Regions from separate parts of the Nonomuraea sp. NPDC048916 genome, predicted to be linked through region 2. Evidence: predicted binding sites of a transcription regulator. Region 2 holds the regulator's gene; the other holds the start of a gene.
The links. The regulator LexA, encoded in region 2, represses DNA repair genes until DNA is damaged. The targets are predictions, from matches to a motif close to TCGAACANNTGTTCGA.

Region 1 (7,015 bases), on a different contig from region 2:
GTCGGGCGTGCCGAAGTCGAACACCGCGAGGTCGGTCACCACGCGGCGCAGGTCATGGAACCGCGCGGCCTCCGCGCCCAGCTCGGCGGCCCGGTCGTGGCCGACGCCGCTGACCATGTCGACCTTCGGCACGAAGACGCGGGCCGAGTGCCGGGGGATCCAGTAGCTCGTCGGGTCGCAGATCGTGTTGCCGGGGGCGCCGCGCACGCCGAGGAGCTGCGATTTCGGCCGTGCCCAGTCGCCGACGGCGGAGATGTTGGTGTTGCCGTGCCGGTCGATCTGCGAGGCGCCCATCATCACGTGCCGTCGCCCGTTCTGCACCAGCCACAGGTGCTCGCGGAACGGCAGCCACCCCTCGACCGCTCCGGCCGGCGCGCCGAACGGCACGGCCTCGGCGGTGAGCAGCGCGCCGCCGTCGGTGGTCAGCAGGCCGGGCTCGAACGTGAGCCGGGCCAGCCGGGCGCCCAGGACCGAGCAGGTGCCCATCGCCGCGGCCAGGATCTCGCCGTCGCCCCGCCACGCCTCGGCGCAGGCGACCACGCAGATCTCCGCTCGGGTCGCGCTCATCGTGCCGCCCCTTCCTCACGCCGCTCTTCGTGCCATCGCCGTACGGCCTGCCGGTAGGCGGCCTCGTCACCGGACAGGAACCGGTCGGCGAAGGCGGCCCACTCCGCCGGGTCGGCGGCCGAGGCGGCGTAGTGCCGCTGGAACGCCTCGTCCCGGCCGGAACCGAGGTCGGTGAAGTGGCCGCCGTCGGGCGTCTCCACCACGCCCCTGACGTGCATGCGGCTGACCAGCAGCGTCTGCGGCGGGCCGCCCAGCTCTCCGGGCGGCACCATCCGCTCGCAGGACAGGTAGCAGCGCGCGGCGGCCTTGGCGAACAGGTCGTCCAGGTACGGGTCGGGGCCGAGGTAGCGGCCGTTGCCGCGGGTGTCGGCCAGGTCGAGGTGCACGAGCGCCGCGTCCATGGTGAGCGCCGGCACCGCGACCAGCTCCTCCTGGTCCTCGTACGGCGAGCGGACGGTGCGCAGGCCGGGGTTGACCCGCAGGACGTCGGAGCCGAGCCCGGCCCGCGTCGGCAGGAACGGCAGCCGGTGCGCCCCGGCCAGCAGGCCGAACATGAACATGCCCTCGTCGTACTCGGTGAACTCGATCGCCCCGCTCTGCCGGGCGATCCGGAAGTGCGGTTCGAGGGCGACGGAGTCGAGCGTCACGAACGGGGCGACGACCCGGCGGACCTTGCCCGCCGCGCACAGCAGGCCGACGTCCGGCCCGCCGTACGACACGAGGGTCAGGTCCTCGAGCGAGGACCGGTAGATCGCCCGGACCAGGGCCATCGGCTTGCGCCGCGATCCCCAGCCGCCGATCCCGATCGTCATGCCGCTCTCCAGTGAGCCGACGATCTCCTCGACGGACATCACGGCGCCCATCACGCGCCCCCTTCCGCGACGAAGGCGTCACGATGCCGATCGCCGGCGCCCATCAGGTTGAGCTCGTAGGTGAAGCCCTGCTCGTAGCGGTAGCTGCGCTTGACGTCGACCGGGTCGATGCCGTTCAGCGACTCCTTGGCGCGCCGGATCACGTACGGGTCCTTGGCGGCGATCCGGGCCGCCACCTCCAGCGCGGCGTCGCGGAGCCCGTCGCGAGGCGCGATCTCCAGCACCGAGCCGAACGCGTGCAGCTCGGCCGCCGTCACGTTGCGGCAGGTGTAGACCATCGCGCGCATCAGATGCTGGGGCACCAGCCGGGCGAGGTGGGTGGCCGCGCCGAGCGCGCCCCGCTCGACCTCGGGCAGCCCGAAATAGGCGTCGTCGGAGGCCACCACGATGTCGGCGTTGCCGGCCAGGCCGACCCCGCCGCCCAGGCAGAACCCGTGCACGGCCGCGATCACCGGAACCTCGCACTCGTAGACCGCCGCGAACGCCGCGTAGCAGCCCCGGTTGGCCCCTACCAGCGCTTCGAAGCCACTGGTGGCCTGCATCTCCTTGATGTCGACGCCGGCGTTGAAGCCCCGGCCCTCGGCGCGCAGCACCACCACGCGGGTCCCGGGGTCACGCCCGGCGTCCCGGACGGCATCGGCCAGGTCGAACCAGCCCCGCACGGTCAGCGCGTTGACCGGCGGCACGTCCATCACGATCTCGGCGATGCCCTCGTCGTGGCTGCTGGTGGAGATTCCCATAAGCTACCTTTCGACCTAACATTTGTTAGAAACTAAGCTAGCAGAGCGGCCCGTTTTCCTCGACGCCGCCCGATTTCCCCCGTAAGACCGCACGTCGCTCCGCAAGACCGCACGTTGCTCCGCAGGGCGACAACGTCGCTCCGTAAGACCGCATGTCGCTCCGCAAGACCCCGAGGAGACCTGAAAATGATCTGCGAGGACCGAGTCGTCATCGTGACCGGCGCCGGGCGCGGCCTCGGCCGCGCGCACGCGCTGGAGTTCGCCCGGCAGGGTGCCCGGGTCGTGGTCAACGACCTCGGAGTCGGCCCCTCCGGCGAGGGCGGGTCCGACGGCCCGGCTCAGGCGGTGGCCGAGGAGATCCGCGCGCTGGGTGGCGAGGCGGTGGCCGACCGCTCCGACATCGCCACCGACGAGGGGGCGCGGCGGCTGGTGGCGACCGCGCTGGAGCGCTTCGGCCGGCTCGACACGCTGGTCAACAACGCCGGGTTCGTCCGCGACCGCATGCTCGTCAACCTGTCGGAGGAGGAGTGGGACGCGGTGACGCGGGTCCACCTGAAGGGGCACTTCCTGCCGCTGAAACACGCCGGGCTGCACTGGCGGGCCGAGTCCAAGGCGGGCCGGCCGGTGGACGCCCGCGTGGTCAACACCTCGTCCGGGGCCGGCCTGCTGGGCAGCGTCGGGCAGGGCAACTACTCGGCCGCCAAGGCGGGCATCGTGGGGCTCACCTTGGTCGCGGCGGCCGAGCTGGGCCGCTACGGAGTGACCGTCAACGCCATCGCGCCCGCCGCCCGCACCCGGATGACCGAGGAGGTCTTCGCGCGGACGATGGCGGCCCCCGAGGACGGCGCCTTCGACGCCATGGCGCCGGAGAACGTGTCGCCGCTGGTCGTCTGGCTCGGCTCCGCCGAGTCCAAGGACGTGACCGGGCGGGTCTTCGAGGTCGAGGGCGGCCGGATCTGCGTGATGGAGGGCTTCCGGCACGGCCCGGCCACCGACAAGGGCGCCCGCTGGGACGCCGCCGAGCTCGGCCCGCGGATCGCCGCCCTGCTGACCGCGGCCACCCCGCCGGAACCGGTCTACGGCGCCTGACCGGACGCCCGTGACCGACGACGGCGGAATCAGTCGAGGTCATCCGCCGCGAACGTCGGGGCGCGGGCGCATACCCACGCCATCCCGCGCCGGGTAGGTCCGGGAGACCGGACACTCCTCCCTCTCCGTGGACTAACCTACGCACATGCGCGATCATGTGATCATGACCCCGACCGATGTCAAATCGGCCGGGGCGAGATGCGCCGCGGTCGGGAGGATTCTCGAAGAACGTGCTGGCGCGTTCCGGGACGACGCGGCTCCCACACCACGATGCTTCGGTCTTGTGGAAGGCGCTTCCCGAGAGCTTGACGATCACTACCTGGACTTCTACACCGAAGTGAGCGACTACGTCACCGATCTTCACCAGAAGCTGACCACGGCCGGTGCGGCTCTCATGCTCATAGGCCGAAATCAGGAACTCGTTGACGCGCACGAGCGCGAGCACATGGACAGGCTCCCTGACGGCGACTGACCGGGAAGCGCTGACGGTCATCTGATGTCGCGGACGTGAGGCACGAGCTGATCTTCGAGGTGAGCTACCGCGGCGGCTGCGTCTGAACCCTGACCCGCCTCGCGGGCGACCTTCGTGTGAACGGAAATACATGGCCGAGTGGTACGAGAGCCCTCTGCAACTCCTTGAGACCCTCTTCAACGCGATACGTCGCATAGGAAACGACGAGGACGTGCACCGCCTGAGAACCATGGCAGAGGCCTGCCGGCGGATGCAGTCGGCCCTGAAGGAGGCGAACGGCGAGATCGCCCAAGCGGAAGATCTGCTCGGAACCTGGCAAGGCAACAGCGCGACCGAGTTCAAAGAGAACTACGGAAGGCTTCTCGACCCGGAATTCCGGTTACAGGCCATCGCTCAGCTCGGCGAGGCCTCCACCATCCTCGAAAACGCCGCCGATGTGTCAGTCAGTACGCAGAGGGCCATGGCGGAGCTGGTGAAAAGTCTGCTCACAGCGATCGCGATGGCGGTGGCGATCTCGAGTGTCACCGCCGGTCTGGGTAGCTTGGCGGCCTGGGCCAGGACGGCGAAGACGACCAGCGAGGTCGCCTTCGCCGCCGCCACGACTCTCGGCAGACTTCAGCTGATCTTCCGTACGCTCAGTGGACTTCTGAGGACCCTCACGATAACCGTCGGCCGATCGCGGGTGGTGCGCGGCCTCGGCACGAAAGTCGGCAACGAACGCCAGACCTTCCTCCAGATGGCCCGAGGGTCGTGGAAATCGTACTGGCAGCTGTATCGGTGGGGGCTGTTCGGCAACTTCGCCATCAACGCCGCGGCCAACCCGTTCCGCGGACGGCACCCGCTCGACAGGTCTCTTCTGTCGATCGCCGAAGGCAGTAACTCCGCCACCGTCAGCGGCATGCTCGGGGGGACCTCTGGCATTTCCGCGTTGGCCGCGATGAAGCCATGGAAGCGCAACCTGATCCAGGGGGCCGCCGCCGGCAGTACTTCCACGTTCTGGAACGACCGGGTCGAGAACAAGTCGTGGGAGCAGACCGGCAAGGACGTGGTGATCGCGACCATACTCGCGAGCGGTTTGAACATGCTCTATGTCGGCACGGGGGAAAGTAAGCTCGTGGCCGGACTCGGCTCGGAGACCTGGCGAGGATACTGGAAAGAGCTTCCTCCCCTGGCGAAGGGGTATGTCGTGGGCTATCCCGGCAACGTCACCATGAGGGTCGCCGTGCCCTGGGCGGCGAGGCCGGAGCCTCTCGACATGCCGAAGCTCAGGCCACTGCCCGGCGGGCACGATACCCCGGACCTTGACTAGCGGCCGTCACGCGGGAGCCGGAGTCTGTCGCGTACCTCCATCTGCTGGAGGCAGCGATCAGGCCATTGTCCTGCGGGCCGCGCAGGACACTAGCCGGGGGCGAGAGCGGGCAGGCCCGCTTTGTCCACCTTGCCGGCCGCGTTGCGGGGAAGGCGGTCGACGAGGACGACCTCGCGGGGCACCTTGAAGTTGGCCAGCCGGTCCCGGCAGTGGGCGATCAGCGCGTCGGGGGCGAGGACGGCGCCGGGGCGGGGCGCGACGTAGGCCCGGCCCACCTCCCCCAGGCGGGCGTCCGGCACGCCGACCACCGCGGCCTCGGCGACGCCCTCGACGGCGGCCAGCACCTGCTCGACCTCGGCGGGATACACGTTGAACCCGCCGACCACGAACATGTCCTTGGACCGGCCGGTGATGGTCAGGTTGCCGCGCTCGTCGAGCCGGCCGCGGTCGCCGGTCACCAGCCAGCCGTCCCTGATCGTGGCGGCAGTCGCCTCCTCGTCGTCGAGGTAGCCCAGCATCACGTTGTGGCCGCGGACGAGGACCTCGCCGTCGTCTCCCACCGGCACGGGCTCGCCCGCGGCGTCCGCCACGCGCACCTCCACGCCCTCGATGGACCGCCCGGCGGTGCCGGCCACGGTCTCGTCGTCGTCGTCGAGCGAGCAGGCGGTGACCGTGCCGCACGCCTCCGTCAGCCCGTACGCGGTGACGACCTCGGGGAAGAGCTCGGCCCGCATCCGCCGGACCAGGGCGACCGGCACCACCGCCGCGCCGGTCACCGCGAGCCGCAGCGAGGACAGGTCGTAGCGGTCGCGCTCGGGCGCGTCCAGCATCGTGATGTAGATGGTCGGCGCGCCGGGCAGGACGGTGATCCTCTCGGCCTCGATCAGCCGCATCGTCTCCCCCGCCTCGAACACCGGCTGCAGCACCATCGTGGCGACCCGCAGAAGACAGGCGAACATCCCGGCCTTGAACCCGAAGCTGTGGAAGAGCGGGTTGACGATCAGGTAGCGGTCGCCGTGGCGGAGCCCGTTGCGCGCGCTCCAGGCCAGGTAGGTGCGGACGTTCTGGCGATGGGTGCACATGGCGCCCTTGGGCCTGCCGGTGGTGCCGGAGGTGAACAGGATGTCGGCCACGTCGTCGGGACGCACGGCGGCGGCCCGGGCGACCGCCTCCTCCTCCGGGACACCGGCCGCCCCCGCGACGAAGTCCTTCCAGGCGACAGCCCCCGGCCGGGCCACGTCGTCGTACGTCACGACCGTGGACAGCTCGGGCAACCCGGCCGCGGCGTCGTGCCCCTCACCGGAGGGCCCGCCGGCGGAGGGCAGGCCGAGCATGGCGAGGTAGGAGTTGCCGAGGAAGCCGTCCTCCACGAAGAGGAACCGGGCGCGGCCACGACCGAGCAGCCAGCGCGCCTCCTCACCCTTGTACCTGGTGTTGATCGGCACCACGACCGCGCCGACGCTCAGCGCGCCGAGGGCGGTGACGATCCAGCGCAGGCCGTTCGGCGCCCAGATCGCGACCCGGTCCCCCGGCAGGGCGCCGAGCGCGACGAAGGCCCGGGCCGCCTCGCGCACCCGGGCCAGTAACTCCGCGTAGGTCAGCCGGGACGCGCCGTCCACCACGGCCTCGGTGTCGGGGAACTCCCGGGCCGCCCGCTCCAGGACGCCGGGAATCGTCAGTGCCTCGTTGTCGCTCATAACTCCCTGCCTTCTCAGTCGGGACGCGGTCCGATCCGGCGGCGCCGGTGTCGCGCCACGCCCGCGCCGTGGCCCATGGTGACTCGCGGCGGGGCCCGGCGGAGCGGCCGTCCCGGTGGCCGGTATCCGCCCCCCGCGTCAATCCGTCCGGTCGTACCCTCCGAAGGATCGTTCGGGGATCGTTCGGGGATCGTTCGGGGATCGTTCGGGGATCGTTCGGGGATCGGTCGGGAATCGTTCGGCGGACTGTGCGGGAGGGCTTCGGTGGA
Region 2 (7,015 bases):
CGACCCCACCGGGCGGGCCAGCGCGGTCGAGATCCGCGGCACCGCCCACTGGGTGACCCACCGTGACGGCCCCACCGGCGTGCTGCGCGCGCAACCCGGAGTCCGCGTACGGCTGCCCCGCGCGCTCGACGCGAGCGGCCGGAGCGTCTGGGTGTCGGACATCACCGGTGAGGACGGGCTGGAGGTCGGCACCCCCGGCGGCGACATCCGCACGCTGGCCGCGGGCGAGCTCGGCCGGGTGCTCGACCTCGACGCGTCCCCCGACGGCAAGCACGTGGCGGTGGCCACCCACGACGGGCGGCTGCTGGTCGTCGACCTCGAATCCGGCCAGCTCAGAGAGCTCGACCGGACCACGCAGGGCGACATCAGCGGGCTCACGTTCTCGCCCGACTCGGCCTGGCTGGCCTGGGTGCACCCGCACCACGAACCGCTGTCGCAGATCAAGATGGGCCGCGTCGACGGCTCCTCCATCATCGACGTGACCCCGCTGCGCTTCGCCGACTCCGACCCGATGTTCACCCGGGACGGCAAGCACCTGGCGTTCCTGTCGGTGCGGACCTTCGACCCGGTCTACGACGCGCACGTGTTCGACCTGTCCTTCCCCGCGGGCTGCCGGCCGTACATCGTGCCGCTGCAGGCCACGACGTCCTCGCCGTTCGACCCCTGCCTGCAGGGGCGCGGGTTCAACGGCGAGGACGACAAGCCCGCGTCCGACGAGAAGAAGAAGGACGACACCCCGCCGCGCACCGAGGTCGACCCGGAGGGGCTCGCCTCACGCGTGGTGCCGGTGCCCGTGCCCGCCGGACGCTACGGCAACCTGCGCACCGCCAAGGACGCCCTGCTCTGGCTGCGTCACCCGCTCTCCGGCCAGCTCGGGGACGGCACCGAGCCGTCCAGCGAGGTCGTCCTCGAACGCTACGACCTCAAGAAGCGCGCCAAGTGCGAGCTGGCCAGAGAGCTACGGGCGTTCGAGGTGAGCGGCGACGGCACCCGCCTCGTCGTCACCGGCAAGAACGGCCTGCAGACCCGGTCCGCCGCCGAGAGCGACGAGGTCGTCTCCATCGACCTCGACCGGATCGCGCTCCAGCTCGACCCGGTCGCCGAATGGCGGCAGGGCTACCACGAAGCCGGACGGCTCATGCGCGACCACTTCTGGCGCGCGGACATGAACGGCGTCGACTGGCAGGCCGTGCTCGACCGCTACGCGCCGCTCGTCGAGCGGATCGGCGCCTACTCGGAGCTGATCGACCTGCTCTGGGAGGTGCAGGGCGAGCTCGGCACCTCCCACGCCTACGCCCGTGCCAGCGGCTCGGCCATCGACCCGCGCCGCCGCCAGGGCCTCCTGGGCGCCGACGTGGTCAGGGACGAGGAGGGAGCGTGGCGGATCGCGCGGATCCTGCCCGGCGAGTCGTCCGACCACGACGCCCGCTCGCCGCTGCTCGCGCCCGGCGTCGCCGTCCGCGAGGGCGACGAGATCGTCGCGGTGGGTGGCCGCCAGGTCGATCCCGTCCGCGGCCCGCTCGAATGCCTGTCCGGCACCGCCGACCAGCCGACCGAGATCACCGTACGGCCCGCGTCCGGCGGCGAGCTGCGCAGGGTGGTCGTCACCCCGATCCCCGACGAGACCCAGCTGCGCTACCACGACTGGGTGGAAGGACGACGGGCCTTCGTCAGGCGGGCTTCCGGCGGGCGCCTCGGCTACCTGCACGTCCCCGACATGGTGGCCTCCGGATGGGCCCAGTTCCACCGCGACCTGCGTACCGAGATGGCCCGCGAGGGGCTCGTCGTGGACGTCCGCGAGAACGGCGGCGGGCACACGTCGGAGCTCATCCTGGAGAAGCTGTCCCGGCGCGTCACCGGCTGGGCGCACGTCCGCGGCTACGAGCCGATGCGTTATCCGGAGGACTCGCCGCGCGGCCCCATCGTCGCCGTCACCGACGAGTTCGCGGGATCCGACGGCGACATCGTGAGCGCGGGCATCAAGAACCGCGCCATCGGCCCGCTGATCGGCACCCGGACGTGGGGCGGGGTGATCGGCATCGACTCGCGCTACTCGCTCGTCGACGGCACGGTCGTGACCCAGCCGCGCTACTCGTTCTGGCTCGAGGGCCCAGGGTGGGGCGTGGAGAACTACGGAGTGGACCCCGACATCGAGGTGGTCATCACACCCCAGGACCGCGTCGGCGGGCGGGACCCGCAACTGGAGAAGGCGGTCGAGCTGGCCCTGGCCGCCCTCGACGAGCACCCCGCCGCGACGCCCCCTGAGCTTCCGCCCCCGACCTGGTCGTCCCGGACCTGACCCTCGAGACCTTCGGGACCTTGGGATCTTCGGCCTCCGATCCGGTCCACCGCTGTGGCGGCGGACCGGATGGGCAGGCCGGCCGGTGGGCTATCCGGCCTGGGCGAGCCGGTTGAGGATCTCGGTCAGGATGGGCTCGGTGGTGGCGAAGTTCAGCCGGACGTGGGTGTCACCACCGGGTCCGAACAACGCGCCGTCGTTCAGCAGGACCTTGGCCTCCCGCTCCAGCACCTCCGCCATGCCGGGCCGGCCGTAGTCGAGCCACGCCAGGTAGGTGGCCTCCGGGACGCGGTAGCCGACCGCCCCGGGCAGGCGTTCGGCGATCGTCCGGCGGTTACGGTCGAGCAGGGCGAGGGTCTCCCGGAGCCAGGCGTCGCCGTGCCGCCACGCTGCGACCGTCGCCTCCACCCCGAACAGGTTGGCCGACCCGTACACGAAGGGCGGTTGCCCGTCCAAGGCCTTGCGCATCTCCGGCGAGCCGACATGGGCCACCGAGCAGCGGATCCCGCCGAGGTTGAACGCCTTGGTGGCCGAGGTCAGGGTGACGGTCCGGTCGGGCAGGATGGTGGCGAACGGGATGTGCTCGTACGGGTCGTAGACGAGGTCGGCGTGGATCTCGTCTGAGATGACCAGCAGGTCGTGCCGTTCGGCGTGCTCGGCCAGACCTTCCAGCTCTTCACGCGAGAAGACGCGGCCCGTGGGATTGTGCGGGTTGACCAGCAGCAACACCCGGCAGCCCGACAGGTCGGGCACCTCGAACCGCCACGAGTCGCCCTCGGGCCGCATCTGGATGGCGTGGAGCGGGCGCTCCATGGTGGCCAGGGTGCCGAGGAACGGGTGATAGGCCGGGGTGTGGACGGCCACGCCGTCGCCGGGCCGGGTCCAGACGTGCAGGAGCACCTGGAGTGCCTGGTTGAGATCGGTGTAGCTGCGCACATGCTGGGGATCGGCCTCCCAGCCGTACCTGGTGGCCATGCGTTCGGCGAACGCCTCGGCCAGGGGACCGCACTGAGGACTCACCAGCCAGGTCGGGTATCCGAGATCGCCTTCGGCACGGCGTCGCAGTGCTCGGACGACCTCGGGGGCGGTGGGCAGGTCCATGTCCGCCACCCAGGCGGGAATGACTCCTGGTCCAGCCTCCGCCCACTTCAATCCATCATGTCTTGCTTTAAGGTCGTTTAGCCGGATTTCGTCACTCACGGGCTCAGTCTAGATCTCCTTCGCGGCCGGTCCCAGGGCATGGCGGGAACATCACCCTCCGCCGCGAGCGGTCGCGAGCGGTCGCGAACTCGGCGAACCTTCCGCTAAATGCGGACATTTCAGGATTTATGATCAAGCAAGCGATGACGATGGCGTTGGTGATCGGCTCGGTTCTGGGAGGGGCCGGCGTGGCCCGTGCGAGCACCACCGACGGCGCGGGCGTCGAGGACGCCGCGCGCCGCGGCAGGCGCCGACGGTCAGAGGCGGCGCAGCACCGCTACGACCTTGCCCAGGACGCTGGCCTCGTCGCCGGGGATCGGGTCGTAGTTGGGGTTGTGGGGGACCAGCCAGACGTGGCCGTCCTTGCGCTTGAACGTCTTGACCGTGGCCTCGCCGTCGATCATGGCGGCCACGATGTCGCCGCTCTCCGCGACCGGCTGCTGGCGTACGACGACCCAGTCACCGTCGGCGATGGCGGCCTCGATCATGGAGTCACCGGCGACCTGCAGGAGGAACAGGGTGCCCTCGCCGACCAACTGCTTGGGAAGGGCGAAGACGTCCTCGACGCTCTCCTCGGCGAGGATCGGGCCACCGGCGGCGATCCGGCCGACCAGCGGCACATAGGCGGCCGTGGGGCGGCTGACCGAGGACTCCTCGCTGCTGGCCTCGGGATCTACCCAGAGGACAGGCTCACCCGGCAGACGCACCTCCAGCGCACGCGGCCGGTGGGGGTCGCGCCTCAAGTAGCCCTTGCGCTGCAACGCCGTCAACTGGTGCGACACGCTGGACGTGCTGGTCAGCTGCACGGCCTCGCCGATCTCACGCATGGAAGGCGGATATCCGCGCTGTTGCACCGAGTCGCGAATCACTTCGAGGATCTTGCGCTGCCTGGGGGTCAGCCCCAGAGAGTCACGCCGCCGCACCGCGAGGTCAGTGACCCCGTTAGCGTCATCCCGCTCGCTCATGCTCTTCCTCCTCGCCCGGCTGCCCGCCTCACCGGCGAATCTTCCGGTCCGTGGTCTCCATGTCGCACACAGCGACCGTATCGCCATTGAAGATCATCTTCAAACAATTGTTCGAGTCTTCCTCGAAAATGTTGGCAGCGTGGTGTACAACATCGTACGGGAGTTCGATCGACACCGTGTTCGATTCGCCGATCTTTATTTGGCCATTTCCCCGGGCCGCGACGGTGTGGGAGGTCCATCCGTGCGAACCACCAGGATCACAGACACCACCGGAGACGACGTCAAGCGGCCTGCCCGCGTCGCCGACCTCCCCCGGAGCCGTCGCGAGATCGCGCACCCCGAGGCCGACGCGCCGGGCGACGACACCGCATCCCGTCCCGACGGCGATCCCACCGGCACCCCGGCCGCCGCGCCGAGTGGCGTGGTCGCGTCATCCGGCGGGGCTGAGGAATTCGGCGGATTTGAGGAGCCTGGGAGGAATGGGGCGGTGCCGCCGCTGGATGGGGCCGGGGCGAAGGGCGGAGTCGCGCCGACCGGCGGCCGAGGGGAGATCGGCGGGACGGCTGCGCCGGGCGGGGGCGCTGAGGCGAGGGGCGGCGCCGGAGCCGGCCACTCGAGGGGTGCGGGTCAAGAGACGGGGGGAAGCGTGGGTTCACGTGATAGCCGAGAGGCGGGGCGCGGCTCGGCGAGACCGGGGAGGCCGCGGTTGTGGCTCGTGCCGCCGCCGCGTTCGGAAACGGATGGTGCCCCGTTCCGCGGAGCGGCGCAGGTCCCTGGGAGCGACCTCCGACCTCGCGGCCGAGTGGCGGATTCGCCGGGGGTTACGCGACCTCGTGGAGAAGGGGCGAACCCTGCCGGCGGCATCGCACCTCGCCAAGGCATCCCGCCTGGCCAAGGGGTGGATTCCGAGGACGCCGTCGCGCCGCGTCGAGAGGCACCGCAGCCCGGCGGGAGAGGCGCGACCGGCGCCGAGTCGATGAGATCCCCGAAAGGGCGCAGGGCGGGGCGCAGTGGTGGCCGGGCCGCGGACGCGCTGATGCGCACCAAGCGAGGGCCCGTACACGGTGGGCCCGCACCCTTGCGGATGCCCACCGACGAGGCTCCTCCGGAGGTCCTCGGTCAGGGTGAGCCGGTGCGCCAGGGCAGGCAGCGGCGGAAGGGAGCCGCGCCGGCGTCTCGACGCAGTCCGGACGGCTCAGTCCGTCAGGAAGGCTTGAGGCGTCAGGGCAAGCCGGGGCGTGGGGCTGGAGTCAAGGGGCAAGCCGGGCAGGGTCGTACGGCTGGGCCGGAAGGGGGGGAGGGTCGGCCGGCGTCGGCGCCTGCCGGCGAGGACGTGGCGGCGAGCGGGCCGGAGCGCAGGCGGAAGGGGCTGTTGCGCAAGGGCAGGCGCCCTCGGGCGTCGGCGCGGGTACGCGACGGTGAGGGCCGAGCCGTTGAGCGGGTGCGGAAGCTGAGACGGCCGGCGAAGCCGCCCGTCCGGCTGACTCGCCGGGGCCGCGCCGTCCTGGTCGTGGGCATGGCGCTCCTGTCGCTCGGCGGCTTCTGGCTCGGCACCAGGACGGCGAGCCACGCTGCCACCGTGCCCGCGGCGACCCACCACGCGGGCCCGTCGTGGGTCTCCGGCTGGGCGGGTTGGATCCCCATCCGTGAGGGCTGGGTCTCCGACGACGCGCACGGACGAGGCTCTGAGTCGGCTGAAGGATGTGCAACCGGATACCGGTGTGAGAGTCGTTCACGAACGTGGTGAGGGCGAAGCGAAGTGACGCGTGAGCCGACACGCCCGGGGCAGCCGAAACAGGCTGTGCTGATCAGCGACTTCGGTTGGATGGGTCTGCTCAACTTGCGTTCATGGTCGCGCGCTTCTACCGTTGGACCACAACATCTAGTAGTTACACCGATGTAGTTCACCACACCTTGTGTTTCCGCGACCGCACCATGGCACGCTATGGGGCGTGCGCGAGCGTTCCGTTGCGCGTGCTTTACGCCGGTGGTGACCGCGGGTCTAGGAGGCGAAAGCGTGCATTGTCCGTTCTGTCGTCATCCTGACACCAGGGTCATCGACAGCCGTTCCACGGACGACGGGGCCGCCATCCGGCGTCGCCGGACCTGTCCCGAATGCGGGCGCAGGTTCACCACGCAGGAGACCGTACTCCTGATGGTGAGCAAGCGCAGCGGGGTGACGGAGCCGTTCTCGCGGGACAAGGTCGTCGCGGGCGTGCGGCGGGCCTGTCAGGGCAGACCGGTGAGCGAAGACTCGCTGGCTCAGCTCGGTCAGCGGGTCGAGGAGGCCATCAGGGCCAAGGGCGCCGCGGAGATCCCCTCCAACGAGGTGGGGCTGGCGATCCTGGGCCCGTTACGGGAACTGGACGAGGTGGCCTACTTGCGGTTCGCATCGGTATATCGCGGTTTCGAGAGCCTGGCTGACTTCGAGGCCGAGATCGAACAGTTGAAGGCGGAGAAGGGGGAGTCATGACGGAGACGGTCAGCGGTTCAGTCGCACGCGGGGGTAAGCGTCCTCGCAAGGGCTTGAAGATGAAGCGGATCTTCACCA

Region 1: a site for LexA is predicted at 2,194-2,209, ahead of AB0C16_RS13855 (enoyl-CoA hydratase family protein). Genes of this name have one in related genera too.

Annotation. Positions count from the first base shown of each region.
Region 1 is NZ_JBEZFS010000011.1:148,252-155,266, reverse strand. Features, by position in the region: gene AB0C16_RS13865 (CoA-transferase) at 1-567, opposite strand, end outside; gene AB0C16_RS13860 (CoA-transferase) at 564-1,430, opposite strand; gene AB0C16_RS13855 (enoyl-CoA hydratase family protein) at 1,430-2,179, opposite strand; gene AB0C16_RS13850 (SDR family oxidoreductase) at 2,366-3,268, shown strand; gene AB0C16_RS13845 (hypothetical protein) at 3,432-3,740, shown strand; gene AB0C16_RS13840 (hypothetical protein) at 3,871-5,049, shown strand; gene AB0C16_RS13835 (FadD3 family acyl-CoA ligase) at 5,139-6,746, opposite strand; gene AB0C16_RS13830 (SDR family oxidoreductase) at 7,011-7,015, shown strand, end outside.
Region 2 is NZ_JBEZFS010000018.1:127,545-134,559, forward strand. Features, by position in the region: gene AB0C16_RS21535 (PDZ domain-containing protein) at 1-2,299, shown strand, start outside; gene AB0C16_RS21540 (aminotransferase class I/II-fold pyridoxal phosphate-dependent enzyme) at 2,390-3,400, opposite strand; gene lexA (transcriptional repressor LexA) at 3,757-4,464, opposite strand; gene AB0C16_RS21550 (hypothetical protein) at 4,493-4,801, opposite strand; gene nrdR (transcriptional regulator NrdR) at 6,482-6,937, shown strand; gene AB0C16_RS21560 (adenosylcobalamin-dependent ribonucleoside-diphosphate reductase) at 6,934-7,015, shown strand, end outside.